One region of the Pseudarthrobacter arbutini genome, then DNA from elsewhere that is predicted to be linked to it. Evidence: riboswitches for the same ligand, from Rfam matches in the RefSeq annotation. Region 1 holds a riboswitch; each other region holds the start of a gene.
What was found. Region 1 has a riboswitch for S-adenosylmethionine ahead of ACX80V_RS12750 (DUF1737 domain-containing protein). Riboswitches for the same ligand answer to the same signal wherever they lie in the genome.

Region 2: it holds a riboswitch for S-adenosylmethionine, as region 1 does, so the genes downstream of both, metX (homoserine O-acetyltransferase MetX) here and ACX80V_RS12750 (DUF1737 domain-containing protein) in region 1, are expected to answer to the same signal.
Region 3: it holds a riboswitch for S-adenosylmethionine, as region 1 does, so the genes downstream of both, ACX80V_RS00985 (aminotransferase class V-fold PLP-dependent enzyme) here and ACX80V_RS12750 (DUF1737 domain-containing protein) in region 1, are expected to answer to the same signal.

Annotation. Positions count from the first base shown of each region.
Region 1 is NZ_JBTNDQ010000010.1:71,269-81,450, forward strand. Features, by position in the region: gene ACX80V_RS12715 (glutamate--cysteine ligase 2) at 1-77, shown strand, start outside; gene ACX80V_RS12720 (hypothetical protein) at 170-718, opposite strand; gene ACX80V_RS12725 (LysE/ArgO family amino acid transporter) at 884-1,507, opposite strand; gene ACX80V_RS12730 (LysR family transcriptional regulator ArgP) at 1,577-2,479, shown strand; gene ACX80V_RS12735 (DUF1905 domain-containing protein) at 2,544-2,885, shown strand; gene ACX80V_RS12740 (O-succinylhomoserine sulfhydrylase) at 3,092-4,300, opposite strand; gene ACX80V_RS12745 (rhodanese-like domain-containing protein) at 4,297-4,710, opposite strand; gene ACX80V_RS12750 (DUF1737 domain-containing protein) at 4,707-4,964, opposite strand; SAM riboswitch class IV at 4,978-5,093, opposite strand; gene ACX80V_RS12755 (hypothetical protein) at 5,218-5,712, shown strand; gene opgC (OpgC domain-containing protein) at 5,805-8,279, shown strand; gene ACX80V_RS12765 (acetyl-CoA C-acetyltransferase) at 8,428-9,660, opposite strand.
Region 2 is NZ_JBTNDQ010000008.1:170,154-180,335, forward strand. Features, by position in the region: gene ACX80V_RS11265 (winged helix DNA-binding domain-containing protein) at 1-712, shown strand, start outside; gene ACX80V_RS11270 (hypothetical protein) at 726-1,256, shown strand; gene metX (homoserine O-acetyltransferase MetX) at 1,355-2,470, opposite strand; SAM riboswitch class IV at 2,483-2,597, opposite strand; gene ACX80V_RS11280 (VOC family protein) at 2,806-3,444, shown strand; gene ACX80V_RS11285 (CPBP family intramembrane glutamic endopeptidase) at 3,571-4,350, opposite strand; gene ACX80V_RS11290 (histidine phosphatase family protein) at 4,495-5,175, shown strand; gene ACX80V_RS11295 (DeoR/GlpR family DNA-binding transcription regulator) at 5,190-5,978, opposite strand; gene hutI (imidazolonepropionase) at 6,077-7,288, opposite strand; gene ACX80V_RS11305 (NAD(P)/FAD-dependent oxidoreductase) at 7,301-8,422, opposite strand; gene ACX80V_RS11310 (glycine C-acetyltransferase) at 8,491-9,687, opposite strand; gene tdh (L-threonine 3-dehydrogenase) at 9,696-10,182, opposite strand, start outside.
Region 3 is NZ_JBTNDQ010000001.1:203,469-213,650, forward strand. Features, by position in the region: gene ACX80V_RS00960 (sigma-70 family RNA polymerase sigma factor) at 1-127, opposite strand, end outside; gene ACX80V_RS00965 (DoxX family protein) at 444-980, shown strand; gene aroA (3-phosphoshikimate 1-carboxyvinyltransferase) at 987-2,387, shown strand; gene rsgA (ribosome small subunit-dependent GTPase A) at 2,371-3,486, shown strand; gene hisN (histidinol-phosphatase) at 3,539-4,351, shown strand; SAM riboswitch class IV at 4,511-4,624, shown strand; gene ACX80V_RS00985 (aminotransferase class V-fold PLP-dependent enzyme) at 4,660-6,099, shown strand; gene ACX80V_RS00990 (class I SAM-dependent methyltransferase) at 6,202-6,960, shown strand; gene ACX80V_RS00995 (metal-dependent transcriptional regulator) at 6,992-7,705, shown strand; gene ACX80V_RS01000 (fluoride efflux transporter FluC) at 7,706-8,140, shown strand; gene ACX80V_RS01005 (fluoride efflux transporter FluC) at 8,137-8,535, shown strand; gene ACX80V_RS01010 (hypothetical protein) at 8,579-8,947, shown strand; gene ACX80V_RS01015 (hypothetical protein) at 9,028-9,165, shown strand; gene ACX80V_RS01020 (S1C family serine protease) at 9,170-10,147, opposite strand.

The sequences.
Region 1 (10,182 bases):
GTGTCACGATGCGCGGCACCTCCGGGTTGCGTGAGGCGGACGAAGTCCCGGAACTGCTGCGGGTGCGCCTGTCCTGAGTTCTCCCTGAGGCTTTGCGCGAACGGGCAGATAATGCCCTGTTTGCCCGTGTTTTGGGGTCATTATCTGCCCGTTCGCGCCAGCTACAGCGTCAACGCCTGGGGAGTGCGTCCGTGTGGTCTTCGGAGGGAGCCATCGGTTCCTCGTAGCGCATCAGCTGGACACCCACCGCGGTCTCCACCAGGTGGAAAGCGAACGGCGGAATATCCTTCGTGCCAGCCAGGATTGCAGCAAAGACGGGAGCACTGGCGGCCGCCGTGATGCCAGTCCAGGGTTTCAGCGGTAAGAGCAGCAGCCCCGCCCCCAGGGCCGCGAGCCCGCCGATATGCAGCCCTGAATATGTAAGGAACGGCCAGTTGGAACCCCGCCGATACGCGAACCTCTCCAGGTCCGAGGCGCGGTCCGCGAGGGCCGCCACGAACAGGGGTGCGCCTGCCATCAGGGCAGCTGCCGCGCCGGCGGCTAGCGTCTTGGCGGGGCCGGGGCCGGAGCGGATGGATTGGGCGAACCGGGCAAATCCGACGGGAACGGCCATTGTCCCGGCGGCTGCCAGGAATTGTCCGGCAACCCAAAGACCGCGGTGGCGCTCCAGCATGGCCAGCCTCGCAGCAGGGTCGCGGGTGGCGTGCACGTTCCCCACGAAGGAGACTCCGAGCCCCCAGCAAGCGCCAACATCGCGGTGGTGACCATGAAGCTACGCCGCACTGCCGCCGACGTCAACGACAGGGTTCGAACGGGCAGATATGGCCCTGTTCTTGCGCTGTGAGGGGCCCCAAGTGTCCGTTCGCGCCAAGAAACGACGACGTCATGCACCGACAGCCAGGCGCACACCCAACGTGAGCATGACCGCAGCGACGAGTCCGTCCAGGATGCGCCACGAGGCGGGCCGCGCGAAGAACGGCCGGAGGACCCTGGCCCCGAATCCCAGCGCACTGAACCAGGCGATGCTGGCGGCGATGGCTCCGCCCCCGAACCACCAGCGCAAATCCTGTGCCTGCTGGTTGGCCACCGATCCGAGCAGCAGCACGGTGTCCAGGTAGACATGCGGGTTGAGCCACGTCAGGGCCAGTACCGTGCTGAGGGCGGCGCCGAGGCCGACGGCGGGCTGCCGCCCCGACGCCGTTAGTGCTCCAGGACGAATCGCCCGGCGCGCCGCCATGACGCCGTAGCCCACCAGGAAGGCGGCGCCGGCAAACCTGACCACGTCTACGATCACGGGACTCGACTGGAGCAGCGCCCCCACTCCGGCGATGCCCGCTGCGATGAGCAGCGCATCGGAGACGCTGCAGACCAGGACGACGGCGGCCACATGCTCGCCGCGGATGCCCTGCCGGAGGACAAAGGCGTTCTGGCTGCCGATGGCCACGATGAGGGCGAGGCCCGTGCCGAAGCCCAGCGCGGTGGGGCCGATAAATGCAGTCAGTTCCATATCCTCCAACGTACGGCCGGACGTATGATTACTCCAGCTAAATATTCTTAGCTCTATTAAGGAAAGCTAATGAAGATGTTTCAGTTCGAGCAGCTCCGTACCTTCGCGGCCGTCGTGGATGAGGGGACGCTCGAGGCGGCGGCCCGCAGCCTGTACGTCACGCCGTCGGCCATTTCCCAGCGGCTCAAGGCCATGGAGGACGCGGCCGGCCAGATCCTGTTGCAGCGCACCAATCCCGCCCGGCCCACACCAGCCGGGGAAGCCATCCTGCGGTTTGCCAGGCAGGTCCGACAGCTCGAATGGGACGCCCAGCAGGAGCTCGGCGAGAGCCGGCACCGGCCGACGGCGCCCATCCCCTTGGTGGTGAACGCGGACTCACTCTCCACTTGGTTCATGCCTGCCCTGGCAGGTCTTCCGGCGGATCTCGGCGCGTGCTTCGAACTGCGCAGGGAGGACGAACAGCATTCCACCCAGCTTCTGCGGACCGGATCGGTGATGGCCGCAGTAACCGCAACGCCGGAACCGGTCCAGGGCTGCAGCGTGGAACCGCTGGGATCCCTGCGGTACCGTGCGGTGGCAAGTCCCGGCTACCTCCGGCACTGGTGGCCCGACGGGCCGGAACTTGTTGCAGGGAGCCAGGCACCGGTGGTGGACTTTGACCGCAAGGATGACCTGCAGGACGGGTTCTTCCGCACGATGACCGGCGCGGAACTGACCGCGCCGCGGCACTATGTGCCGTCGTCGGCCGAGTTCGCCCAGGCCATCCGGCTGGGACTGGGATGGGGGCTGCTACCGGAGCAACAGTGCCTGGCAGACCTCCGCAGCGGCGCCCTCGTGGAGCTGGCCTCCGCGAGCCCCGTTGACGGGTCCTTGTACTGGCAGCGCTGGAAGATCGACTCCCCGGTGCTCAACCAGCTGACCGCCGCCGTCCGGGAGACGGCCTCCCGGGAACTGCGCCAGCCAGGCGCCTGAGCCGCCGTTCTCACACAGCCCGACAGGGGGTGCGTCCGGCAACGCGGCATGCCATACTCAGGCCGTGACGTCGTCGTACTCATTCCGGGCCGAACTGTGGCGCTATCCCGACGAATCCGGCTGGCACTTCCTTACCCTCCCGGTGGAGGTCGCCGACGACCTCCGGGAAGAGGCAGCGGTGTTCCGGAAGGGCTTCGGCTCGGTCAGAGTCACGGCGGAAATCTCCGGCTGCACCTGGCGTACCTCGGTCTTTCCAGACAGCAAAAGCGGCTCCTACCTGTTACCCGTCAAGAAGGCCGTCCGGGACGCGGCGGGCATCAGCGACGGGGATGAAGTGGCCGTCCGGCTCGCGATCCAAGGCGAAGACGAGGCACGTACCGGGGTACGGACAGGCGGTACTGGCTGAACTCTGCCGGGAATGACGCTGCCAGGATAGCCTCTTCTCGAAGCACGCCGCGGTGGACTGCGCCGGAAGCCACCGGGAGGGCCGCCACCATCCAGGCATCATCGCGGCACAGCCCAATTCCCAGGTGCATGAGGGCCCAGCCCACAGTTGAGGCCCCAAAAGACGCAAGAAACAGGGCCTCAACTGTCCCTTCGCGCCAATCAGAACTAGATGTGCTTGAGGGCCTGCTCCAGGTCGCCGATGAGGTCGTCCACGTCCTCCAGGCCCACGGACAGCCGCACCACACCGTCGCTGAGCCCGATGGCTGCGCGGCCCTCGGGACCCATGGCGCGGTGCGTGGTGGTGGCCGGATGGGTGATGAGGGACTTCGCGTCGCCCAGGTTGTTGGAGATGTCGATGATCCGCAGGGCGTCGAGCAGCGCAAAGGCGGCTTCCTTGCCGGAGCGGCCACCCGTCGTCGCAAGTTCCAACGTGAGGACGGTGCCGCCGGCCTTCATCTGCTTGGCCGCGAGCTCGTACTGCGGGTGTGACTTCAGCAGCGGGTACCTGACCCAGCTGACGGCCGGCTGCTGTTCGAGCCATTCGGCCAGCCGCAGCGCGGACGCGGAGGAGTGGTTGACGCGCAGCGCCATGGTCTCCAGGCCCTTGGTGAGCACCCAGGCGTTGAACGCGGAGAGGGCCGGGCCGGTGTGCCGCATCAGCTGCTTGACCGGGCCGTCGATGAATTCCTTGGTGCCCAGGATGGCGCCGCCCAGGACGCGTCCCTGGCCGTCGATGTGCTTCGTGCCGGAGTACACAATCACGTCCGCGCCCAGCTGGCCGCAGCGCTGCAGCAGGGGAGTGGCAAAGACATTGTCGACGACGACGGCGGCCCCGGCGGCGTGCGCCAGCTCGCTGACCGCGGCGATGTCCACGATTTCCTGCATCGGGTTGGACGGGGATTCGAAGAACACTGCGGTGGTGGGCTCCGACAGTGCAGCAGCCCATTGCTCGAGGTCCGGGCCGTCAACAAACACGGTTTCCACGCCCCAGCGCGGCAGGATCTCGTTCAGGATCACAAAGCAGGAGCCGAACAGCGAGCGCGCGGCAACCACCCGGTCCCCGGCCGCCAACAGGGCACCCAGAGCCGTGAACACCGCTGACATGCCCGACGCCGTCGCAAAGCACGCTTCGGTGCCTTCGAGCAGGCGGAGGCGTTCCTGGAAGGTGGCCACGGACGGGTTGCCGTACCGGGAGTAGACGAAGCGTTCGTCCTCGCCGGTGAAGGCGCGCTCGGCAGCGGCAGCGGACTCGTAGACGAAGCCCGAGTTCAGGAAGACCGGCTCGGTGGTCTCCTGGAAGTTGGTGCGGTCCAGCCCGCCGCGGACCGCCTGCGTCTCGGCACTCCAGCCGGCGGCGTCTGGGTTGAAGGTCACTTGGCTATTCCCAGATTGGTGGGCAGGCCGCGGTTCTTCCAGCCGTTGACGGTGCGCTCGCCGTAGCGGTCCGGCTCGCCTTCGAAACCCTCCAGGACGTTGTAGGAGGTGAAGCCGGCCTGCGTCGCGGCGATGGCGGCGGCGATGGAGCGCTGGCCCGAGCGGCAGAGGAAGACCAGCTCCGCGCCGTCGTCCTCCGGGGCCTGCTGCGTCAGGTCGGTGATGAAATCCGGGTTCGGGATGCCCCCCGGGAACGTCCACGGGATGAACAGGGGATCGTTGTCAGTGGCCTTCGTGTCCGGGATGCCGATGTGGGCCCATTCGCCTTCTGTCCGGACATCCACCAGGATGGCGCCCTGTTCGAGTTTGGCCCAGGCCTGCTGCGGGGTGAGGTCTCCGGCGTAGCTCATGCGTGGCCCTCGCCGTCGAAATCGAGGTCATCCACGGCGGAGGCGACGGCGGCATCAGCGGTGGCGATGGCCGACGGGAGGATGAGTGCCTGCGCAACAATCACAACGCCGCCGTTGGACGTCGCGGCCGGGCTGCCGTGCAGGACATACCCTTCGGCCAGGGCAGTGGAAATCCGTTCACAGAAAGACCTGTCATCCGGCCCGGTGACAAGCCGGTACGACAGTTTCTCTTCAGGGGCGGGTGCGTCAGACACGACGGAACTCCTTCTTTCACGCTTGCAGCTCGAATGGGTCGATATGCCGAGTATTCACCTGAGGCACCCCGCCGCGAAAGGGAGGGTTGCCGACCGGCCAGTCAGGGCTTGGCGCCGGTTCTCATTACTCCCCAAAAACGTAACATCCGGCCCGCCCGGCCGCACTGCCGTCGTCGTCATGTTCCGTAACCAACGCGTTTTCCGTGATCCCGCCGTGCGTCCGTAACGCCGGCGCCGACGGGACAATCGGGTCATGGGGAACTTTCGGGGGCGTTCATTGACGGGCGCCTGGGCACGCGTTTTGGCTGTGACGTTGTGCGCTGTGCCGGTGCTGGCGGGGGTGACAAGCTGCCGGAACATTTTCGCGCCGCCGCCCTGCATGCCGCCGGAGTTTTCCGTCTCGCCTGCCGCCGCGAAACCCGGCGAGCAGGTCACCGTCAGCGCCCCGGATACCACCTGCGATGCCCGCTACGGCACCGATGCGCAGGTCCAGGTGACGGTCAAGGATGCGACCGGTACCGCGGTGCTGGAAGAGCTCGCTCCCATGTCCGACGACGGCGGCTTCACTTTCGTGTTCACCGTCCCGGCTGGCGTGGCTCCCGGGAAGGCCGGGGTCACCGCTTACCCGTACAACCTGGACTGGTGCGACGACACAGGGGTGAACAACCGGGCGGCTCAGGGGCCGCCGGAACTGGTCCGGGTCGCATGTGCGCAGCGCCTGGTACCGCTGGTGGTCCTGGGCGGCTGAGGCTGATCCGGACCATAGGACGCGACCGATAGAGTTTACTGGGGCACCGGCCACCGTCTCTGAAACAGCCGTCCTTGGGGGTATACACCAGCATGCCAACAGCCACAGCGCCGGCCAACAATGCCAGCCCTGCCGGGCGGACACGGCTGCGGGCCGCCGTCGGACTCATCCTCACCGTTGTCCTTTCCGTCCTGGCGGTGGGACTAGCCGCCGGTAGCGCCCGTGCCGCTGGCACCGCTCCGGAGCCGGGAAAGCCGCTGCTGGGTGTTGTCCTTGAGTGGGGCGAGGATTCGGCGCAGGGCTTCGCCGAACGGTTGGGTGCCTCACCTGCGCTGCTGGGGCACGACATTGCCCTTCCCCTCCGGTCCGGCGAGGAAATTGACATCAGGGAGTTCCTGGGGCAGGCCTCCGCCTTGGGCTCCCACGCCATGCTCACAGTGGCCCCGTCCGCCCCGCTGGATCAGGTGGACGCGGCAGCCGCCCAAGCCTTTGCCAATAAAGTCCAGCAGCTCGCGGCCGGATTCCAGGGCCAGCTCCTGATCCGGTTCGCCCCGGACATGAACTCGAGCTGGACGCAATGGGGGCAGCAGCCCCTCGGATACAAGGCAGCGTTCAGGAACGTGGCCGCCGCCTTCAAAGCCACTGACGACGCCGGCACGGTGATGGTGTGGCAGCCGTACCTCGGGCGGGACTACCCGTTTGAACGCCACCGGAATGCGCCTGCTGCGGGTTCGGAGGGCTTCGCCGCGCTGGACACCAACGGTGACGGGACCTGGAACGGATCAGATGCCGCCTATACGCCGTATTACCCCGGCGACGACGCCGTGGAATGGGTGGGGCTGACGGCCTACCACGATGACACCGGCGGCAAAACCGCGGTCAACACCATTCCGGTGGAGGGCGAGCTCTCGGCCATGCTCACCCAGTCCGGCAGCGAGGACTTCTTTTCCTCCTACGTGGACGAGCGCAACAAACCCATGGTCCTCCAAACCTCGGCCTTCTACAGCCCGGCCACGGGCGGCGCCGCGAACCGGGACATCAAGGTGTCCTGGTGGGAACAAGTACTCGAGACGGGCACCTCTGCGCGTTTCGGCCGCATCGCCGCCGTCGTGTGGGACGAACGGACCAGCACGCGCGACACCGGTGTGGCCAGCATCGACTGGCGGCTGACCGGCGACGCCGGGACGGCTCAAGCCGCGGGCGAAGCGCTGAAGCAGTCTGCCCTGGCAACCGGGCCGGCGACGGCCCCCAGTGGCGGCCAGCAGGCCACCCGGGCCAACTCCGTAACCGGGGCCGCTGCCTGGACGGTGGCCGCAGCCCTGGCCCTCCTCCTGGCGGCGCTGTGGCAATTGCCGCGGCGCGTAGGTGCGGTTGCCTCCTGGGGCTACGGCGAACCGACCAAACGGGACTCCCGGGTCGACTTCCTGCGCGGACTCGCCATTGTGTTTGTGGTGGTGAACCACCTGGGCATGTCCTCGCTGTTCCAGCTGCTCACGCAGGAAGCCGTGGGGTTTGTCTCCGGCGCGGAGCTGTTTGTCCTGTTCTCCGGGCTGGTGGTGGGCATGGTCTATGGCCCGCGGGTGAAGGACGACTTTGGCAAAGTAGTGGACCTGACGTCACGGCGGGCCGGCAAGCTTTACGTGACGGCCCTCGTGGTCTTGGTGGGCGTTTTCCTGCTCTCATTGCTGCCGTTATTCGAGACTGATGCCCTGACCACCTACGTGGATCAGGGGACGGGCGGCGCCGGGCACAACGCCGTCGGCCGGACCTATGACCTGTACGCCGGGATGGAATCGTTACTGCAGTTCCCGGTTCCGGCGCAGGTGCTTCCGGCCATCCTGTTGCTGCAGTTCGGCCCGTGGCAGTTCAACGTCATGGGCCTCTACGTCGTCCTGTTGTTGGCCAGCCCGCTGATCCTTGCAGCGCTTAACCGAGGCAAGGCGTTGTGGGTTCTCGCCGCGACCCTGGGCGTCTATGCCGTGGGTGCGGCCACACGCTTCCGAATCCTGCCGTCCCAGTTCGAGGACTCGTTTCCGCTGCTGGTGTGGCAGGTCCTCTTTGTGATCGGACTGGTGGCGGGCTTCCACCGGCATCGAATTGTCTTGTGGCTCTCCGCGCACTCCTGGGTGGTGGCAGGCTGCACCGTATTGGCGGTGACTTTTGCCTTCCTGTCCTGGTGCAACCCCTACCTGGCGAACGGTTTCGACGTCCGCCTGGCCATCATTCCCGACTCTGCTTACCGGGCCATGTACGACGCCTTCTTTGCGCGCACGTACCTGGACCCCGGCCGCCTGCTCAACGTCCTGGTGCTGGTGGTAGCTTCCTACGCTTTCCTAACGGCGTACTGGAAACCGGTGGAACGGGCGCTGGGCTGGTTCCTGATTCCGCTCGGTCAGGCCACGCTATATGTGTTTATCCTCCACGTGGTCCTCATCGCCGTGATCGCCAACATTCCGGCCCTTCGGCAGGGCGACATCCTCCTCAACACCGCCGCCTACGCCGTGCTCCTTGGCCTCCTGTGGGTGATGGTGAAAAAGCGCTTCCTCTTCGGAATCATCCCCACCTGACCCCGACCTGACCTGACCCGCCGGGTCAGCGCAGTTCACGGGTCAGGAGTTCCTGGAGGGCCGCATTGGGTTCGCTGGGTTTGCCACGCTGGCCTCGGTGTTTTTCACCCCAGCGGAAATCGCGCCGGCTCTGACCCTCCCGGACGCCCTAGCCGCGGGCTTTGAGGATCAGGGCGTCGCCCTGGCCGCCGCCGCCGCACAAGGCAACCACGCCTGTCCCGCCGCCGCGCCGGTTCAGCGCGAGTGCCTGATGCAGGACCAGACGGGCCCCCGAGGCGCCCACCGGGTGGCCCAGGGCGATGGCGCCGCCGTCGGCGTTGATCCTGTCCGCGTCGATCCCCAGGTCCGTGGCGGACTGCAGCACCACCGAGGCGAAGGCTTCGTTGATCTCAATGAGGTCCATGTCCTCAATGGTCAGCCCTTCGAGTTTCAGGGCTCGCTCAATGGCGCGGGACGGCTGGGAATGCAGGGATCCGTCCGGTCCGGCGGTCTGGCCGTGGCTGCCGATTTCCGCGATCCAGCTGAGGCCGGCCGCTTCCGCAGCTGCCTTGCTGGCCACTACCACTGCGGCGGCGCCGTCTGACAGCGGGGAGGCAGAACCGGCGGTGATGGTGGCCGCCGGATCTTTGGAGAAGGCGGGCTTCAGTGCCGCCAGCGTGTCGATGGTGGTGCCGGCGCGGATGCCTTCGTCGGCATCAATCACGACGGCGGGTCCCCGGCGCTGCGGGACCTCCACCGGAGCGATCTCCTCAGCCAGGATGCCGGCCGCCCGGGCGGCCTCCGCCCGCTGGTGCGAAAGGGCGGCGACGGCGTCCTGGTCCTCGCGGCTGATGCCCAGGCGGGCGTTCCCGGCGTCGGTGGCGGAGCCCATCAGTTCACCTGAGACGGGGTCCTGCAGGCCGTCAAAGTTCAGCGAATCCAGCAGCGGCGCATCGCCGATGGCCACGCCGCCGCGAAGCCGGGGGAGCAGGTGCGGGGCGTTGGTCATGGACTCCTGGCCCGCCGCCACAATGAAATCAGCCTCGCCGGCGCGGATCATCCGGGCGGCATCAATCACGGCAGTCAGGCCGGACAAGCACAGTTTGTTGATGGTCACGGTGGGCACATCCCAACCGATGCCGGCGGCGAGGCTGGCCTGCCGGGCGGGTCCCTGGCCAGCGCCCGCCTGGATAACCTGGCCCACGATGACGGCCTGGATCTGTTCCGGCGCCACCCCGGACCGTTCCAGTGCGTTCCGGATGGCGTGGGCACCCAGTTCGCTGGAGGTGAGCCCGGAGAGGCTGCCGCGGAACCTGCCGAAGGGGGTGCGTGCGCCGCCGAGGATGACGGCGGTGCGGTCCTCGATGCCCGGGGGAGTGTTGGCCGTGGCGTCGTTGCCCATGATGGTGCCTTTCGGTGGTGCCGTTACCGTTCAGCATGTCACGGGACCCGGCGCCGAGGGAACGGCCCGTGCCCCGCGAAGGCAGGACTCCGCCGGGCGCCTCAGCGCAGGATGAACTGCAGAAGCACGTGGTCCTGCCAGCTGTCCGCGATGTTCAGGTACCGCGGTGCGAGGCCGATCTCCTGGAACCCCGGCGCGCCGATGATGCGCTGGGCGTCCTCCCGGGCGCAGAGGCCGGATCTGCACGCCGCCGACCAGCGGTTCGGTGTGGCCGTTCGCGGTCATGGCAGGTCCGCCAATGCCCGGGGATCGTCCGCGTCTTCCTGGGCGTAGCTCGTGCGTGCTCGAAACGCTTGCCTTTCATGATTCGCGTGCCGTTTAGCATAACGCGCTGGTCCGGACGGTCTCGAATGGCACCCCTTCGAGAGAGTTTACTGACCGTAAAGTGCGTTTATTTATTAGAAATATGAACGATACAACACTGAAATTGTCACGTCCTTTGACGAAACATTCCATCAATAC
Region 2 (10,182 bases), on a different contig from region 1:
CACCGGCTTCGGGCTGGCCTACCTGATCATGCACGCCGAGATCAGCGGGATCCTGACCAGCGGGTCGCCAGTGCGGAGTCGGGGCGGGGCCCTGAAGCAGACCTACGCCCTTTTTGACGAGCGTGTACCTGCCGGCCCGGCCATGCCGCCCACCCGGGCCGAAGCGCTCAGCGAGCTCGTCCGGCGCTACTTCACCAGCCGCGGGCCGGCCACGGTCAAAGACTGCGCCGATTGGTCCGGGCTCACCATGACCGACGTGCGGCTGGGCCTCCAACCGTCCCTGGCGGCTGCTCCCGAAACGCTGGCAACGTCGGTGATTGACGGCGTCGAGCATTATTTCGACGCCGGCGCGGACGGCGGTTCGGAGGCCGGCAATGCCACGGCCGCGGCCGGACCGCGGATCGATCTGATCCAGTGCTATGACGAATACGTGATGGGTTATTCCGCAACGCGGCACTATCTGGGCGGCAGCGCTCCGACGTTCCCGGTCGCCGGGGATCCGATGCATGTGGTGCTGCTGGACGGGCGGATGGCCGGCTGCTGGCGGCACACCATGTTCTCCGGCCGCTGTGAGCTGGATATCCGCTTGTTCGCTGCCGCGGGCCCCGCTGTGGAAGACGCGGTGCAGGACGCCGTGGACCGGTACGGGGCCTTCCTGGGGATCCCGGCCACGCGTGTGGGCTCCGGGGTTAAGCTGGAAGGACACATATGAGAGGCGCTACACCGTGAACAGCTTGTTTTTCTGGATCATCATTCTGGCGTTCGTGATACCGATGGCGATGCGGATGTACCGGAAATCCGTGAACAAACGGAACCAGGAGCAGAGCTTTTCCGGGCGCTACCCCGAGCAGTTTCCAGGCGGCGGGCAGTACCCGGGCAGCGATCAGTACCCGGGGCCGCAGAACAAGCAGCCCCGTGACGGCTACACGCAGCAGGATTACATGAGTGGCGGCTTCCGGCAGATCATGAGCCCGCAGCCCCTGCCGCCGAGCCAGCCGTTGCCGCCCATGCAGCCGATTCCTTCTGCGGATCAGCAGTTCCCGCCGTACGGTCAGCCGCAACCCAACGGCCAGCCGGTGCCGGAGCAGCGCGCGGAAGCACCGCAGCAGCCTGCCGCCCCCGCTATTCCCCTGCCGCCGTCGGGCCCGCAGGGATACCGTGCCCGGAAGCTGGCCGAACTCGACCAGCAGTACAGCAACGGCGAGCTGGCCATGGAGGACTACATGAAGCGCCGCTCCGACATCATGAACGGCTGATCGCTTAGTCAGCGCGAGAGGACATTTGAGGCCCTGATTCCAGGGGCCTCAAGTGTCCTCTCGCGTTTAAGAGCAGGGGCTCGGGTGTCCCCTGGCGCTTAGATGAGGAACGTGTCTCGGAGTTGGACGCCGAGCTGGCCGATCTCGGTCAGGAAGCCGTCGTGGCCGATCGGGGCCTCAATAACGTGCACGTCCACGTCGCCCGGGAGCGCGTCAGCCAGTTCACGGGACTGGGACGGGAAGTACAGCCGGTCGCTGTCCACCGCAGCCACGAAGAACCTGGCGGTGGCACGGCCCAAGGCCTCGTTCAGCGAGCCCCGCCCGCGGCAGACGTCGTGGCTCATCAGGGCGTCGGTGATGGCGATGTAGCTGTTGGCATCAAAGCGCCGCACCAGCTTTTTGCCCTGGTGGTCAAGGTAGCTTTCCACCTGGTAGCGGCCCCGCTCTCCCAGCGCTGCCGCCTGGAACGGCGACTCCGGGTGCTGGGCCGACCGTCCGAAGCGGCCATGGAATTCCTCGGCGGAGCGGTAGGTGATGTGGGCGATGCGCCGTGCCAGGGCCAGGCCGTCCTCCGGCAGCGGACCGCCGTAGTAGTCGCCGTCGTTAAAATTGCTGTCCTGGCGGATGGCGAGCGTCTGCGCCTGGGCGAACGCGATCTGTTCGGCCGTGCTGGCGGCACCGATCGAGATAACGGCGCACCGCTGAACCCGTTCCGGGTAGGTGACCGCCCATTCCAGGGCCCGCGCGCCGCCCATGGAACCGCCCAGCACGGCGTACCAGCTCGGGATTCCCAGCTGGTCAGCCAGCCTGGCCTCGGCCGCGGTGGTGTCCCGCAGCGTTACCAACGGAAAGCGGGACCCCCACGGCTTGCCGTCCGGGGCAACCGAGGACGGCCCGGTGGAGCCGTAGCAGCCGCCCACGATGTTGATGGAGACCACAAAGAACCGGTCCGTGTCCACCGGCGCACCGGGCCCGGCCAGCTGTTCCCACCAGCCGGGCTCGTCGCTGTCGCCGCGCGTCACGTGTGTGCTTCCGGTCAGGGCGTGCTCAATCAGGACGGCGTTGGAGCCGTCCGCGTTGAGGGTTCCCCACGTTTCATAGCCGAGGGTGACTTCCGGGAGGTAGCCGCCGGCTTCGAGCTCGAGTCCGCCGATGCTGGCGTACCGGACCACCCCGTTTCCGGGTGCTGCAGTACGGGAAATCGTAATCGTCATGGAAGGACCTTTTCTATGCGCTTGCCCACCGTCAATTGACCGGCAGGCCAGGTCCTCACCCGGGGCACCCCACCGCAAAAGAGGGTTGCCGGCCAGCAAGCCGGGGCTGTCGCTGGCACTCATGACCTGCTTCGAGTGTACGAACAGCCCCGGTCTATTGCTAAGCGTGTGACTGGTTATGACTTCGCGGGAGCCCTACTGCGGCTGGCCGGCCGCGTCCTTGCCAGGGTCCGCCGCGCCCTTGGCCGCCCGGAAATGTCCACTCGTGACGCATCAGGATTCCGGTAAGGCTACCCTTAGCTGAGAGCCGGATCACAAAGTGCCAAGATGATGGCATGCGCATGGATCACGTCTCTTACGCCTGTGAACAAGATGGCCTCGTTGCCACCACCGAACGAATTTCGTCCGCCCTCGGCGTTGAAGCCGTGAAGGGTGGCGTGCACCCCCGGTTTGGAACCCGGAACATGATTATTCCCCTCGCGGGCCACAAATACCTGGAAGTCGTGGAGGTCCTGAACCACCCGGCATCGGACAAGGCTCCCTTCGGGCAGGCTGTCCGGGCCCGGTCCGAAGCCGGCGGCGGCTGGATGGGCTGGTGCGTCGAAGTGGACGACCTCGCTCCGTTCGAAGACCGCCTGGGCCGTGCCGCCGTCAACGGCAACCGCAAGTTCCCGGACGGCCGCGAGCTGGTCTGGAAGCAGATCGGCATCCTGGGCCTGATCGCGGACCCCCAGGTCCCGTACATGCTCAAGTGGGAGGGCGACCCCGCCCTGCACCCGTCCAACGCCTATGAGAGCAACGTCAAGATGAGCTGCCTGACCATAGCCGGTTCCGCCGAACGCGTGACGGAATGGCTGGGCGAACCCGTCGAGAAGCCGCTGGAGGATGTGGCCGTTGACTGGGTGGCTCCGCATGGAACCCCGGGCATCCTGTCCGTAACCTTCGAAACCGCTACCGGAGCAGTCACCATCTGATTGCACGTTCAATAGCTTCGGCCGCCATCAGCGGGTGCCAATGATGCCACCCACCGATGGCGGCCGAATCCTTTTAAGGCCGGACCCGTTTCAGTTCACCTGTGCGGCACGGGAACCACGGCCGTCTTACCCGAGGCCCACAGCCCGGCCAAAGAGGCTGAAGCCAACGAAGGCAACGATGTCCAGCAGCGCATGCGCGATGACCAGCGGCATAATCCGCTTGGTTTTCGTGTAGAGCCAGGCGAAGACCACACCCATCACTGCGTTGCCGATGAACGGCCCGAAGCCTTGGTATAGGTGGTAGCTGCCGCGGAGCATCGAGCTGGTGAAGATGGACAGGGGCATGCTCCAGCCGAACTTGCCGAAGCGGTCCAGGAGGTAGCCCACCACAATGACTTCTTCCACGACGGCGTGCCGCAGCGCGGACAGGATCAGGACGGGAACTGTCCACCAGTACGAGTCGAGTGCGCTGGGGATGATGGCGGTGGTGATCCCCAGGGCACGTCCCGCTGCGTAGAGGCCCAGCGAAGGAATTCCGATCAGCGCCGCGAGGCCAAAGCCCTGCAGCAGGTCACGGCCCGGCCTGGCGAAGTTGAACCCCAGCTTCCGGAAGGCGGACCCGCCCTGGGCGCTCAAGCCGGAACCGGATTGCCGCTGGTCCGTGAGGAAGTAGATGACCAGCAGCACGGGCACGAGGGCGAAAATGATGTCCAGCAGCTGGTAGGTGAGGTCGAAGTACTCGCGGGGGCTCTGTGACCGGTTCAGCGTGGACGTGCCTTCGGCCAGCGGTGCACGCGTCATCTTGTCCAGCAGCTGCACCACCGAGTAGACGGCGGACTGCCCCAGGGAAAGGCCCAGCACAATCCAGACTTCAGTCCGCAGCCGACGGCGGGAGGGAACCAACATGGTTCCATCTTGCCTGTAGTTTCTGGTTCTTCGCTGATTGGGGGGTGGCCAGCTCGCCGGGGCTGACCAAAGTGAGAGAGCGTCCGCCAAAAACCCACCGAAAGTGAGAGAGCGTCCATGCGGCGGCACCTATGCTTGGGGCTTATGAGCGCGCCTGGGAAAATCTTCATGATCCGGCACGGCCAGTCCGCGGCCAATGTCGATACGTCCATCTACAACAGGGTCCCGGACTACCGGATTCCATTGACTCCCCTGGGCCTGGCGCAGGCCACGGCGGCCGGGGAACGGATCCGCCGCGAGCTGGACGGCCGCCAGGTCTGCGTTTATGTGTCGCCGTACCTGCGGGCGCACCAGACCCTGAAGGCACTCAACCTCGGCAATCTCACGGAACGGGTGATCGAAGAGCCGCGCCTCCGCGAGCAGGACTGGGCCAATTTCCAGATCACCGGCGACATCGAGGACCAGAAGGAACTCCGCAACGCCTACGGCCATTTCTTCTACCGGTTCCGGGAGGGCGAATCCGGCTCCGACGTCTACGACCGGATCTCATCCTTTATGGAGACGCTGTACCGCCACTGGTCCAAACCGGACTACGCCCCCAACACCCTGCTGGTGACCCACGGGCTCACCATGCGCCTGTTCTGCATGCGCTGGTTCCACTGGTCGGTGGAGTATTTCGAATCCCTCAACAACCCGGACAACGCCGCAGTGCGGACCCTCCTGCGCACCGACCTGGGCAAGTACGAACTCGACATTCCGTTCAGCCAATGGGTGGACCGCCGGGTGGACGAGACCGTACTGGATGCGCCGCCGATGATCTTTTAGGGGTTAATGCTCCCTTAGTGCGGGGCCACGATCACTTCGGTGCCATTGGCTTCGAATGCGGCCTTGTCCTCGGCGGAGATCCCGGAGTCAGTGATCAGGCGGGTGAACGCGTAGCCGTCCATGGTGGCGAAGGCTCTGACGCCCACCTTGGAGGAGTCGGCCAGCACGTAGGAGATCCGGGCCCGGCTGGCCAGCAGGGCATTCACGGAGGCTTCGCCCTCCCCCGTGTTGGTGGGACCGACTTCGGGGTCGATGCCGTTCACGCCGATGAAGGCGATGTCCATGACCACCTTCTGCATGATGATGTCGGTGTACGGGCCCACGAGTTCGTACGAGCGGGGGTTCAGGATGCCGCCGGTCACCATGACTTTGATGTTGGGGCGGACAGCCAACTGCGCAGCGATGTTGATGGCGTTGGTGACCACAGTCAGGGTGGACTGGTGGCCGGGAGCGTTGAGGTCCTCGCGCGTGGCCAGGATCTGAGCCAGGGCCGTGCTGGTGGTGCCGCCGCAGAGACCGATCACAGCGCCGGGAAAAATCAGAGCCGAGGCGGCCTGGGCGATCTGCTCCTTGGCTTCGGCGTGGTCGTCACGGTTGTACCGCCCGGGGAGGTCGTAGGCCAGGGCGCCGGTGGTGGCCCCGCCCCGGGTGCGGGTCAGCAGCCGCCGCTTGGCCAGGCTGTCCAGGTCCCGCCGTGCCGTGGCCGGCGAGACCGCGAGCTGGGAGACAATCTCCTCCACCTCCACCTGGCCGGTCTTGGCAAGAATGTCCAGGATGGCCGTCAGGCGGTCAGTGCGGGTCATGGGGGCCTCTCAGCGATCAAACAGTCACCAAAATATGACGTTATCTGATCATAACAGGCACAAATGATCACATCGCAATCACAAAGTGTGGCCCCTGCTTAGCGTGCCCGTACACCGGCCCGCCACACAGCGTACGTGAGCGGCATGCCCGGGCGGTAAGCGAGATGCGTTGCTGAGGGGGCGTTCAGCATGTGCAGGTCCGCACGATGCCCGACGGCGAGCGAACCTACCGCCCGTTCGCCGTCGGCGTCGTGCCCTGCCTCCCGGTGCAGCGCCAGCGCACCCCCATACGTGGCGGCGCGCACCGCTTCATGGACGCTCAGGCGCATCTGCAGCACGGCCGTAGCCACGTTGAACGCCATGGAACTGGTGTACGAGGTACCCGGATTGCAATTGGAGGCCAGCGCCACCTGCACGCCGGCGTCCAGCAGTTCACGCCCCGGGGCCAGCGGCTGCCGGGTGGAGAGATCGCACGCGGGGAGGCAGGTTGCCACGGTGCCTCGAGCGCCAGTGCCGGTTCCCGGGTTCCAGCCGGACCAGCTTTCCGCCAGGACCGCCACATCACGGGCCGACAGGTAGTTCACGTGGTCCACGCTGGCTGCCCCGAGTTCCACCGCCAGCTGCACGCCCGGACCCTCGCCGAGCTGGTTCCCGTGGACGCGGATCCCCAGTCCGGCGGCCCGGCACGCCTCCAGCACACGGCGGGACTGCTCCGCAGTGAAGGCGCCTTCCTCGCAGAAGACGTCCGCCCACCGGACGTACGGCCGGACGGCGTCAAGCATGGGCCCGCAGACGAGATCGGTGTAGGCATCCGCATCGGTGCCCGCGGGGACAAGGTGGGCACCCAGGTAGGTGACTTCGTCTACGACCGTGGAGGCGATCCGGGCACTCCGGGCCTCGTGCTCAATATCCAGCCCGTAGCCTGTCTTGGTTTCGAGGTAGGTGGTGCCCTGCGACACGGCCTCGGACACGCGCGCCATCGCCAGCCGGGTGAGGTCGAAATCGGACGCGCGGCGGGTGGCGTCCATGGTGACGGCGATGCCCCCGGCCGAATAGGACTCCCCCGCCATCCGCGCTTCGAACTCCGCCGTGCGGTCGCCGGCGAAGACCAGGTGTGTGTGCGAATCCACCCAGCCCGGCAACACGGCCCGGCCGCCGGCGTCCACGGCGTCGTCGGCCGCCGGCGCATCCGCGGCGGAACCGAGCCAGGAGATCCGTTCGCCCTCGACCACCACGGCGGCATTCTTAAGGACGCGGTGTTCCAGGTCCTGGGTCATCAGCTCGGCGATGTTGGTGATCAGGGTGCTCATGGGTTCCATTGTTCAGCGCCGGACGGACCAGCGCGTGGCGGCCAGCGCCTCCGCTGTCCGGGATGCCGGATCGTGGGCCGGAGCGGCCGCCCGGTGCCCGGTGCCCTGTCCGGCAAGGATCTGCGCGGCGGCGAGCTCAGCCATGGCCGATGACGTCTGGAAACCGTAACCGCCCTGACCGGCCAGCCAGTAGAACCCGGGGGCTTCGGCGTCGAAACCGGCTACCGGGACGCCGTCGGCTGCCTCGGTCCGGAGCCCCGTCCACGCGCTCCGAACTCCGCGGATTCCCAATGTTGTCAGCTCGTTCAGCTTCACGATCAGCCGCTCGACATCGCCGGGCCGCGGCCGGGCGTCCTCGGGTCCGCTGGGCACCGTTTCCGACGGCGAGATCAGCACGTCGGTGCCCTCCCGGCGGAAATAGAACGTGTGGTCCGCTGCCGCCACCATGGGGCTGTGCCCTGGCAGTGGATGTTCGACGTCGACAATCGCCGCAGTGCGCCGGTACGGCTGCAGCCCGAGCTTCTCCACGCCGCTGATCACGGCGATTTCATCGGCCCAGGCGCCGGCCGCATTGACCAGCACACCGGCTTCGAAGGCTTCCTGCCCGGCGCCGACCTCCCAGCCCGAGCCCAGCCGCTGGGCGGAATGTACGCGGGCGCCGGTGATGATGTCGGCGCCGGCAGCCTCCGCCCGCAGGCGGTGGTCGGCCATCAGCAGCGGGGCGTTGCAGCCGAAGGATCCGGTGTCCAGGCCTGCGGCGGAGAAAGCTCCGGGCACCAGTGCAGGGCACAGCTCCAGTGCCCGTTCATGCGTGATGGCATTCATGTGGCCGCTGCCCTCGGCGCGGACGGATTCCTCTGTGCCGATAAGCATAAAGCTTCGCGGCGTCAGGACAGGTTCAGGCAGTTGGGCGTCCCGGGCCGCGATCAGTTCAAGGGTCCGGACCGTGAGCTCCCGGACCACGTCCGGGCCGTAGCTGGGAATGAGCTGGCGGGCGGAACGGGAGGACGTGTGGTACCCCAGCTCCTGCTCCGCCTCGACCAGCGCCACGCTGCAGCTGCCCGCGAGCGCGGACGCCAGGGACAGGCCGGCGATGCCGCCACCCACAATGAGGACGTCGTAGTGTGCTGCCATGGCTCCATCCTTGCAGAGTTGCCGTGCGGCCGCGCCGGTCCTGCTCTGTAAGGTTTAGCCCGGCTGGGTTAACCCCCTACTGCGGCACGGCTGGCGACGAACGCACGCACGCACGCTTCGACGTCGTCCGCTGAGTGCGACGCTGAAAGCTGCACGCGGATCCGGGCGGCGCCGCGCGGGACCACCGGGAAGCTGAAGGCGGTGACGAAGACGCCGTGCTGGAGCATCTGGTCAGCCACCTTGGCGGCCATTACGGCGTCCCCGAACATCACGGGAACAATCGCGTGTTCGCCGTCGAGGAGTTCAAAACCCTCTTCGGTCATCCGCCGGCGGAACAGCCCGGCGTTCTCGAACAGCCGGGTCCGCAGGTCACCGGAATTCTCCACCAGGTCAAGGGCCTTGATTGTGGCGGCGACGATCGCGGGGGCCAGGGAATTGGAGAACAGGTACGGGCGCGCTTTCTGGCGGAGCATGGCCACCACTTCACTGCGGCCGGACACGTAACCGCCGGACGCGCCGCCCAGGGCCTTGCCGAACGTTCCGGTGTAGATGTCCACGCGCTGGGACACGCCTGCGTGCTCGGGGGTTCCGGCACCGGTGGCACCCATAAAGCCGACGGCGTGGGAATCGTCCACCATCACCAGGGCGTCGTGCTTCTCGGCGAGGTCGCAGATGGCCTCCAGCGGTGCCAGGTAGCCGTCCATGGAGAACACGCCGTCGGTGACGATGATCTTGCGCCGCGCATCCTTCGCTTCAACGAGCTTGGCCTCGAGGTCCGCCATGTCCTGGTTGGCGTAGCGGAACCGCTGGGCCTTGCAGAGCCGGATGCCGTCGATGATGGAGGCATGGTTGAGGGCATCGGAGATGATGGCGTCCTCAGGGCCGAAGAGGGATTCGAAGACGCCGCCGTTGGCATCGAAGCAGCTGGAGAACAGGATAGTGTCCTCCGTGCCGAGGAATCTGGAGACCCTGGCTTCCAGTTCCAGGTGAAGATCCTGGGTGCCGCAGATGAAGCGGACGCTGGCCATGCCGAAGCCCCGTGAGTCCATGGCCTCTTTGGCCGCGGCGATGATGTCCGGGTGGTCCGCGAGGCCCAGGTAGTTGTTGGCGCAGAAGTTCAGGACGGTGGCGCCGGGCTGGCCGATCTGCCCTGCCGTGATGTGGCTGGACTGCGGGGAGTTGATGCTGCGTTCGGTTTTGAAGAGCCCGGCGGTACGGATGTCGTCCAGCTCAGCCTGCAGCTGGTCCTTGATGGAGGTGTACATGGTGCTCCTTAGAGTTCGGTCCAGTCGAGGACAACTTTTCCGCCGACGCCGGCGCGGGCGGTGGCGAAGCCTTTTTCCCATTCTGCGGCGGGCAGCTTGTCCGTCACTACCGCTGAGATGCCGGCGTGCAGCACGGGGTTGGAGGAGAGCATGGCGCTCATGGCGTACCACGTCTCATACATTTCCCGGCCGTAGATGCCCTTCAGCGTCAGCATGTGCGTGACCACTTTGCCCCAGTCGATGGTGATGTCCTGGCTGGGCAGGCCGAGCATGGCAATGCGGCCGCCGTGGTTCATGTTGTTGATCATCTCAGGCAGGGCGGTGGGGTGGCCGGACATTTCCATGCCGATGTCGAAGCCTTCGCGCATGCCGAGTTCACGCTGGGCATCATTGACGCGCGTGGTGGAGACGTCGATGGTGAGGTCCACGCCGAGCTGGCGTGCAAGCTCGAGCCGTGGCTGGGAGACATCGGTGATGGCGATCTTGCGCGCCCCG
Region 3 (10,182 bases), on a different contig from region 1:
GCGCGTCTGCCGGCCGCGAGTCACTCCCTGCCGGCGCATCGCTGCGGGCATTGGCTTCGCTGCTTGTTTTGGCTTCGCGTTCGGAGGCCTCATACATGGCCTCGAGGGCCGGATCCAGGGTGCTCATTGCGTTCAAGTCTACTGTGACGGCCTTGGCGCGCGGCGATCCGTACTCCGGAGGATCGGATTCCAGAGTCTGCAGTGCTATGGGTCCGGCGGGCTCCGTCCCGTCCTTCAGTAACCTCAAGGGCAACTCCAGTCTGTGTCAGGCCATAGTGTTCCAGGCAAATACCTGCCGGGGAATCCATGATGAGTCAATTCGTCCGGTGTTCGGCGGACCCGCAATCCATAACCGCTGGCGGCAGGCAAATATTCCCCAAAAGTGCAAGACTAGAACGGACTCCGCCGCATCCGGTGCGGTTCGTCCAGCCAGGAGGAAACCCATGTCCTTTGTCCGTACTCTCGCCCGCCCCATGCTGGCCTCCAGTTTCGTAGTCGCCGGACTGGACAAGCTGAAGAACGCCGATGACACCGCCACCCAGCTCTCGCCGCTCCTGCAGAAGGCAGCCGCGTCGCTGCCGTTCCAGGCCGACGAAAAGATGCTGGCACGGGTGATCGGCGGAACGCAGGTGGGTGCCGGCGTGCTGTTCGGCCTGGGCAAGTTCAGCCGCCTCTCGGCAACACTGCTGACCGTCATCTCGCTCCTGAACACCTTTGTGGAATGGCGCAGCGCAGACATCAGCACCAAGGAAGGCCGAGAAGTCCGCCGGAACCAGCTGCTCAAGAACATTTCCCTCAGCGGCGGCGCCCTGCTGGCCTCGGTGGACACCGCCGGCAAGCCGGGCCTGGCCTGGCGTGCCGAGCACCTCGCCGCGGACGCCCGGAAGAGCGCCGCCGGCGCCCGCAAGACCACCGGCCAAAAGCTTCACAAGGCAGACAAGGCCGTGCGCCGCGCCGTCGAACACGCTACGGGGGCGTAAGGACGGATGACCGGTTCCACCCCGCCCGCAGCCACCGACTCACACAGCTCCACCGGCACCGTTCCGCACTGGCCGGCCCCCTTCGCCAGCAGGCCCATCAACGCCACCGTCACGGTGCCGGGTTCAAAATCCCTGACCAACCGGTTCCTGGTGCTGGCCGCGCTGGCTGACGGGCCGTCCCGTCTCCGCGCCCCCCTGCATTCCCGGGACTCTGCGTTGATGATCGACGCCGTCCGCCAGTTGGGAGCCACCGTCACGGAGGTGCCCGGCGACGGCGCGTTCGGGCCGGACCTTGAGGTCATGCCCCTGAGCCAGGAGGCGCCGTCGTCAAGGACGCACATTGACTGCGGCCTCGCCGGAACAGTGATGCGTTTTGTTCCGCCGCTTGCGGCGTTGCGCAACGGCGTGAGCGTGTTCGACGGCGACCCCCACGCCCGGAAGCGTCCCATGGGCACCATCATCGAGGCCCTGAAAGCCCTCGGGGTGGCCCTGACCGCGGACGACGGCGGGACCCCCTCGTCGCTGCCGTTCACCGTTGCAGGCACCGGGGAAGTCCGGGGCGGCCACCTGGTGATCGATGCCAGTGCGTCGTCACAGTTCGTCTCGGCCCTCCTGCTGGTCGGCGCCAGGTTTACCGACGGGCTCCACCTTGAACACGTGGGCAAACCGGTGCCGAGCCTGGACCACATCAACATGACCGTTGCCGTACTCCGCGGCGTCGGTGTATCCGTTGACGATTCCGTACCCAACCACTGGGTAGTGGCACCGGGCCCCATCCGCGCCTTTGACCAGCGCATTGAGCAGGACCTCTCCAACGCCGGCCCGTTCCTGGCCGCCGCGCTGGCCTCCGGCGGAACCGTCCGGATCCCGGACTGGCCCGCCGGCACCACCCAGGTGGGAGACCTCTGGCGCAGCATCCTGGCGGACATGGGCGCGGACGTCAGCCTGGCTGACGGCGTCCTGACCGTCACGGGCGGGCCAGAGATCAAGGGTGCGGATTTTGACGAAACCAGCGAACTCGCCCCTACCGTGGCGGCCCTCTGCGCCCTGGCCAGCGGACCTTCACGGCTGACCGGCATCGCGCACCTTCGCGGCCACGAGACGGACCGGTTGGCCGCGCTGGTCACCGAAATCAACCGCCTCGGCGGCGACGCGGAGGAGACCAGCGACGGCCTGGTGATCCGCCCGGCAAAGCTGCACGCCGGCGTCGTCCACAGCTACGCGGACCACAGGATGGCCACCGCCGGTGCCATCCTCGGCCTCGCGGTGCCGGGCATCGAAGTCCAGGACATCGCTACCACTGCCAAGACCATGCCGGAATTCCCGCAGATGTGGGCCGACATGCTGGCCCAGGGCGCTGCTGCCGACAAGCGCGCGGAAGGTCCCACTGGTGGCACGCAGCACTGATTCCTGGGACGAGTCCGACGTCCGGATCCGGCCCAGCAAAAAGGGCTCCCGGCCGCGCACGAAGGACCGCCCCAGCCACGACGACGCCGTCACGGGCCGCATCATCACAGTGGACCGCGGCCGGTACACCGCCGTCGTCGGCGAAGACTCGGGCGACGAGCGGGTCATCATCGCAGCCAGGGCCCGCGAACTCCGCCGCTCCCCCGTGGTTGCCGGCGACTTCGTCTCCCTCGTTGGAGATGTCTCCGGGGAACCCGACACGCTAGCCCGCCTGGTCCGGATCCAGGACCGCAGGACCCTGCTGCGCCGCAGCGCCGATGACACTGATCCGATCGAGCGTGCGGTGGTGGCCAACGCAGATCAGCTGGTAGTGGTGGTGGCCGCCGCAAACCCGGAGCCGCGCACAGGCTTCATCGACCGCGCCCTCGTGGCCGCTTACGACGCCGGCATTGAGCCGCTGCTGCTCGTCACCAAGGCGGACGTCAAGGATCCGGCGGAACTGCTGTCCAACTACGAGCACCTGGACTTCCCGGTGATCATCAGCCGCACGTCGGACTCCGAAGCCTCAGGTATCGATGCCCGCTCCGACGACGGCCTCTCTGCCCGCCTGGACAGTGACGCAGTTTCGCAGCTCCGCGCGTACCTCGAGGGCAAGGTCTCGGTGATGCTGGGTCATTCCGGCGTGGGCAAGTCCACCATGGTCAATGCGCTCACCGGGGCCGAACGGGCCACCGGTGGCGTGAACGCGGTGACCGGCCGCGGCCGCCACACGTCATCGTCGGCCCTTGCCCTGAAGCTGACCGGAGCTCCCGCCGGAAGCTGGATCATCGACACCCCTGGCATCCGTTCGTTCGGCCTGGCCCATGTGGACCCGGACCGGATCCTGCGGTCCTTCCCGGACCTGGAGCCGGGTACGGATGCCTGCGAGCGTGGCTGCAAGCACAACACCGCGGCCGTCAACTGCGGGGTGGATGCCTGGGTGTCCACCGGACACGCGGGCCCCACCGGCCCGGCCCGGCTCGCGTCCCTGCGGCGGCTGCTGGGCACGGATCCCCGCCTGGTGGGCCAGGAAACCAAGGAACTGGGCAGCATCGGCTAGACGGGACGCCGATGTCCCCAACACTGCGGCCCTGAGACGGTAGTTTGGAACCATGATCCAACCCGCTTCGAGCTACAACGATGACTTGCGCCTTGCCCATGTGCTGGCAGATTCCGTGGATGACCAGACCATGAGCCGCTTCAAGGCACTGGACCTCCGCATCGAGACCAAGCCGGACCTGACGCCGGTAACGGACGCGGACAAGTCCGCGGAGGAAGCCATCCGCGGCCAGCTGTCCCGCTCGCGTCCGCGCGACGCCGTGCTGGGCGAGGAATTCGGCAGTTCGGGCCATGGCTCCCGCCGCTGGATCATTGATCCCATCGACGGCACCAAGAACTTTGTCCGCGGCGTCCCCGTTTGGGCCACCCTGATCGCCCTCGTGGACGAAGGCGAACCCGTGGTGGGAGTGGTCAGCGCGCCCGCGCTGGGCAAACGCTGGTGGGCCGCCAAGGGTTCCGGCGCGTACATGGGCAAGTCCCTTGCCGCCGCAACGCGGCTCCGCGTCTCGGACGTCTCCAAACTTTCGGATGCCTCCCTGTCCTACTCCAGCCTGGGCGGCTGGAAGGAACGCGGCAACCTGGATGAGTTCCTGGGCCTGACCGAGGACGTGTGGCGCACGCGCGCCTACGGCGATTTCTGGTCCTACTGCATGGTGGCCGAAGGTTCCGTGGACATCGCCTGCGAGCCCGAACTGAACCTGTACGATATGGCTGCCCTGGTGCCCATCGTGGTGGAAGCCGGCGGCCGCTTCACCTCCTTGGAGGGACAGGACGGGCCGTTCGGCGGCAACGCCCTGGCCACGAACTCCATTCTGCACTCAGAGGTGCTCAAGCGGCTGAACCCGAATCTGGACGATCTCCTCTAGGCACTTTCTTCGAATTATCGACGGCGGACGCCTCCTCAAGGGGGCGTCCGCCGTCGTATCTTCGACAAATGAGACGGTTCCTCAAACGCGCGTAACAAAGTCCTTAACATTGGGCCGGGCTTCCTTTCTGCAGCGGCGGATGTTCTACGCTTCTTAACAGGTCACGAGTGCCAGCGCTAAACCCCGGTTTGCTGGCCGGCAACCCTCCATTCGCGGTGGGGTGCCCCGGGTGACGACCAGGCCGGTCCGGAATGGACACGGCAAGCGCGGGTTCCCGTTACCGGGAGTCCTTTTAGAGTGAGGTCTCCGTGACAACTGCCACCGTCTCCCCCAACACTGTTTCTCCCGACAACGCCGCCCCCGCCAAGGCCGCTGCGCTGTTCAACGATGCCGCCGCCATTGCCGGCCGCCCCCTCTCTGCCGTCACCGGCGCGGAAATCCAGGCACCGCTGATCCAGGGCGGCCACATCCGGTACGCAAACCTGGACTACGGCGCATCCGCTCCCGCCCTCTCCGTGGTGTCGGCCTACCTCAACGAGATCCTGCCGTTCTACGCCAGCGTCCATCGCGGCGCCGGCTACGCATCGCAGATCAGCACGTCCGTCTATGAGAACGCACGGGACATCGTGCGCGACTTTGTGGGCGGACGCCCGGACGACTCCGTCATCTTCACCCGGAACACCACCGACTCGCTGAACCTGCTGGCGGGTTGCCTGCCGGCGACGGACGGGCGGCCCAATGGCGATGTCCTCTACTTGGACATCGAACACCACGCCAACCTCCTGCCGTGGCAGGGAGTCCCGCACCGCAGCGTCGTCGCCGCGGACACCATCGTGGGGACACTCGAGGTCCTCCGCGCCGAACTTGAGCAGGGCAACGTCAGCCTCCTCGCGGTCACGGGCGCCTCCAACGTCACCGGCGAGATCCTCCCGATCAAGGCCCTGGCCGCCCTCGCCCATGAGTACGGAGCGCGGATCGTGGTGGACGCCGCGCAGCTGGCGCCGCACCGGCGCATCAATATCAGCACCGACCACGTCGACTACCTCGCCTTCTCCGGGCACAAGCTCTACGCGCCCTTCGGCTCCGGGGTCCTGGTGGGCCGCACCGACTGGCTCGACGCCGGCACTCCCCACCTGGCCGGCGGCGGCGCCGTCCGCGAGGCCAGGCTCGACGGCGTCAGCTGGGCCACCGGTCCGGCCCGGCACGAGGGCGGCTCCCCCAACGTCCTCGGCGCGGCCACACTGGCCCGCGCCACCCAGGTCATCGCGTCCCTGGACCACGACCGCTGGCACGCCCACGAAGCGGGCATCAGGTCATTCCTGGTGGACGGTCTCGCGAAGATCGACGGCGTCACCGTGCACCAGATCTTCTCGGACACGGACGCTGAAACGGGCACCATCGGCGTGGTGAACTTCTCCGTGGCAGGGTACGACGCCGGGCTTGTGGCCGCGTACCTGTCGGCCGAGCACGGCGTTGGCCTCCGGGACGGCCGCTTCTGCGCGCACCCGCTGCTCAAGCGCCTCGGCCTTCCCTCCGGTTCCCTGCGGGCCAGCTTCGGTGTGGGCTCACGGCTGGAGGATGCCCAGCGGCTCCTTGCCGGCCTGGAGCAACTCCGCCGGACCGGCCTGGGCTGGGACTACGTGGTGGACGCGGGCCGCTGGGTTCCGGCCAACGACACCCGCACGTACCCTCACTGGGCTCCCAACACGCCGGGCACCGCCGGCGCGGCTCCGTGCCTTGACGACTGACGCTTTCCTCCTCTGGTTCCTGACCTGACCGCTGCCCACCCGACTGCGGCCCATGCGGTAAATTCGAAGGATACCGATGGGCACAGTTGAAGGAGGCCGCACGTGGGACGGGGTGGCCCCAGGCTTGAGCACGGACGCCGTCTGGAACTCGGACGGAGTTTCCAGGATGGCGGCGAACATTACCAGCGCGTACGCCCTGGCTACCCTGCCGACTCAGCGGACTGGCTGATCCCTGCCGGGGCTGCGGACGCCGTGGACGTGGGCGCCGGAACCGGCAAGTTCACCGCCCTTCTGCTGGAACGCGGCCTGGCGGTTTCCGCCGTGGACCCGTCGCCGGACATGCTCGAACAGCTGCGGGGCCACTACGCGGCGGCGGACGCGACGCAGGGGACGGCAGAGGCGACGGGACTCGCTGACTCCTCGTTCGACGTCGTAAGCGTGGCGCAGGCCTGGCACTGGTGCGATCAGCTGCCGGCGAGCACCGAACTGGCGCGGATCCTGCGGCCCGGCGGAACGCTGGGGCTGATCTGGAACCAGCTGGACACGTCCGTTCCGTGGGTGCACCGGTTGTCCCGCATCATGCACGCGGGCGACGTCTACAAGCCCGGGTTCCGCCCGGTGGTGGGGCCGGAGTTTGAAGGCCTCGAGAGCCACGTGACGCGGTGGGAGGACAGCCTCAGCACGGCGGACATCATGGAACTGACGAAGTCCCGCAGCTACTACCTGCGCGCCGGCGAAGCCACCCGAAGCAAGGTCCTGGCCAACCTGGACTGGTATCTGCACGAGCACTTGGGGCACGCCGTGGAAGAGGACATCAGCCTGCCGTACCTGACGCTGACGTGGCGGGCCACGAAGGCGTGAGGGGCGCGGACCACCGGGTAGGCTAGGAGACGTGAAGACCAGCGCGCCCTCCTCCTCGATCGAGGACTACGTCAAGGTCATCTACGGCTTCACGGAGTGGCAGGACAAACCCATCACGTCCTCCCAGCTCGCGCAGCGCCTGGGGGTGGCAAACTCATCGGTCTCGGAAATGGTCCGCAAGCTCAAGGACCAGGGCATGGTGGACCACAAGCCGTACAGCGCCATCACCCTTACAGACTCCGGGGTCCGGCTGGCATTGTCCATGGTGCGCCGGCACCGGCTCATTGAGACCTACCTGGTGCAGGAGCTCGGCTACAGCTGGGACGAAGTCCACGACGAAGCCGAACTGCTGGAGCACGCGGTGTCGGACACGTTTATTGAGCGCATGGCGGCAAAACTGGGCAACCCGCAACGCGACCCGCACGGTGACCCGATCCCCGCCGCGGACGGCACGGTGCTGCTGCCCGAGGCCCATCTGCTCGGCGAACTCGATCCCGGGCACACCGGCCGGATCACCCGCATCAGCGACGAGAACCCTGATCTGCTGCGGTATCTTTCGGCCGAGGAAATTGACCTCGACGACGAGGTGGAGGTAGTGGGCCGTAAGCCGTTTGGCGGAGCGCTGGTGGTGCGGATCAGCAACGCGGGCAGGAAGCGGGACTACGATCTCGCGGATGAAGTCACCGCGGCGCTCTGGGTCCACAGTGACCACCCCCACACCGGCTGCACCCTCAGCGACAGCTGAATGACGAACGCCCGCGTGCCGCACTGGCGGGCCTGGCTGGCCGTGGCGGCAGGCGGCCTGGCCGGAACGGAACTCCGGTACGGGCTGGGCCTCGCCTTTCCGGAAACCGCTGGGGCAATGCCCTGGACCACCCTGGGAATCAATGTGACTGGCAGTTTTGTGCTGGCCGCCCTCACCACGGTGTGGATGGCGCGGCCGCAGACGGCATTCTGGCTACGCGCCGGCCTGGGGCCCGGATTTCTGGGCTCGTTCACCACCTTCTCTGCGGTAGTCTTCGCGATTGACCAGCTGACCAGGGCCGGCGAACATCCCGTGTGGATCGCCTACCTGGGGCTCTCCCTGCTGCTGGGCCTAGGCGCCGCGGCCGGTGGCTGGCGGACCGGGCGGCTGCTCTCCGACCGGCTGCAGGGTGACCGGGCGGGGACAGCACCGTGACGGGCGCGGTCCTGGTGGGAGTGTTCGGCATGGCGGGCGCCCTGCTGCGCTTCGCCGTCGACAGCTGGTTCGCCCACCGCGAGGGGCTCCGCACGGCCGTCAGCCTGAGCGGTAGGCCGCGGCACTGGCCGTGGGCCACGCTCACCGTCAACGTCACCGGGTGCCTGATCATCGGACTGTCCATCGGCATGACCGGACGGCTCGGCCTTGCCCCCGAGTGGCAGACCGCTGTCGCCACCGGCCTGGCGGGCGGGCTCACCACGTTCAGCTCCTGGACCACGGCCACGGTACGGCTCCTGAGCGAGTCGCGGTTCGGTGCCGCCGCCGTGAACATCGGCGCCAACCTGGCTGCCGGATTTGCCGCGGCGGCTGTGGGCATCGCACTGGCGTCGTAAGGGACTCATCCAGGTTTGTCCCGGTCCCGTATCGTTGACTCTGATGATTAGCAGACGCGACGCGGCAATTGCCCTTGATGTACCGATGGAAATGGCCCAGCGCCATGGCATCCCGAAACGACTGACCGAGGCGGAGCTGGGCGAAATCCTGGACAACCCACCGGCATGGCTGATCCAGTCGCGGGCCAACCGGACCGGCAAGCGTCCGGTCTGGGTGCACCTGGAATGTGCCGTCTGCGGCTACGAGGAAGCGGCCCGGCCCAAAAAATGGTGGCCGGAATTCACGTATGTGTTGTGCGAGCACCATGCCCCGGACGAGGTGCCGCCGCTGCGGCCGGGCCTCATCAGGAGCGAGTTCGACGGCGTCGGGACCCGTTTCGTGGGCATCGCGGACGTTGCAGTTCCGGACTGATTCGGGCATTACATTCGGGGCTGAACAGGCGTATTTTACGAAGTGGGACGCAGCCCGTCCCACGTCGTAAGGAGCATGCCATGCCGGACAAGTCACCACACCAGCAGCTGCACAAGAAGCCGGTCAAAACGATCAAGGAAAAACGCGCGGAAAAGAAGGCCAAGAGCCCGGTTGAAGGCCCGCAGGACCCGGTAGCGCACCTGAAGAAGCGCCGGTAGCGGTTTACCCGTTCCCGGCCATCTCTTCGGGCACTGCCACAATGTCCACTTCCTGGCCGTCCCTCAGCACTCGAATCAGCAGCGGCTGGCCGATCGCATCGGCGAACAGCAGCTTCTGCAGGCTTTCGGCGTTGCTGACGGGGCGGCTTCCGGCTGTCAGGATGACGTCACCCGCACGCAGGCCCCCGCGATCTGCAGGCGAACCGGCCAGGACCTCCACCACGCGCAGCCCGTCCCGTTGTCCCGTCCTGATCACCGCACTGGCATTGAGCCGGAAGGGTGTGCTGACTACACCGAGATAAGCCCGCCTGACGCGGCCGTCCTTCAGCAGCGCCGAGATGATGCGCCGCGTGGTGGTGTTGATGGGCACGGCCAGGCCCAGCCCCGCTCCGGCCACTGCGGTGTTAATTCCCACGATGCGGCCGTGGGTATCGGCCAGGGCTCCGCCGGAACTGCCGGCATTGAGTGCAGCGTCGGTCTGGATGACGTCCTCGATCACGCGCCGGTTGCCACTGGACCACACCGGAATGGCACGGCCCAGGCCGCTGACTACACCTGCGGTAACTGATCCGGCCAGGCCCAGCGGATTCCCTACCGCAATGACCAGCTGGCCCACCCGCAAGGTCTCGGCATCGCCGAACTGCGCCGGGGCCACTTTCGGTGCCCTGCCGTGGACCACCGCGAGGTCGGACAAAGGATCCGCCCCCACCAGTTCAAGATCGGTCCGGCTGCCGTCAGCAAAAGCGGCATGGCCTTGATGGGTGCCGGCCACCACATGCGAATTGGTGAGCAGGTAGCCGTCTTCAGTGAAGAGCACCGCCGAGCCTGCGCCCATGCGGAACCGGCCGTTACGGCGGTTGCCGGTCATTTCAATGGCCGCAACATGCGGGGTGACCGTCTCAGCCACGCGCATGACGGTCTCTGAATACGAGTCCAGCGGACCGTCGTCGGCCGCTGCATTGGGTTCCTGCGCCTGTTCCATGGCACACCTCCTGGCTGGCGTTGCTGCCTCCGGCT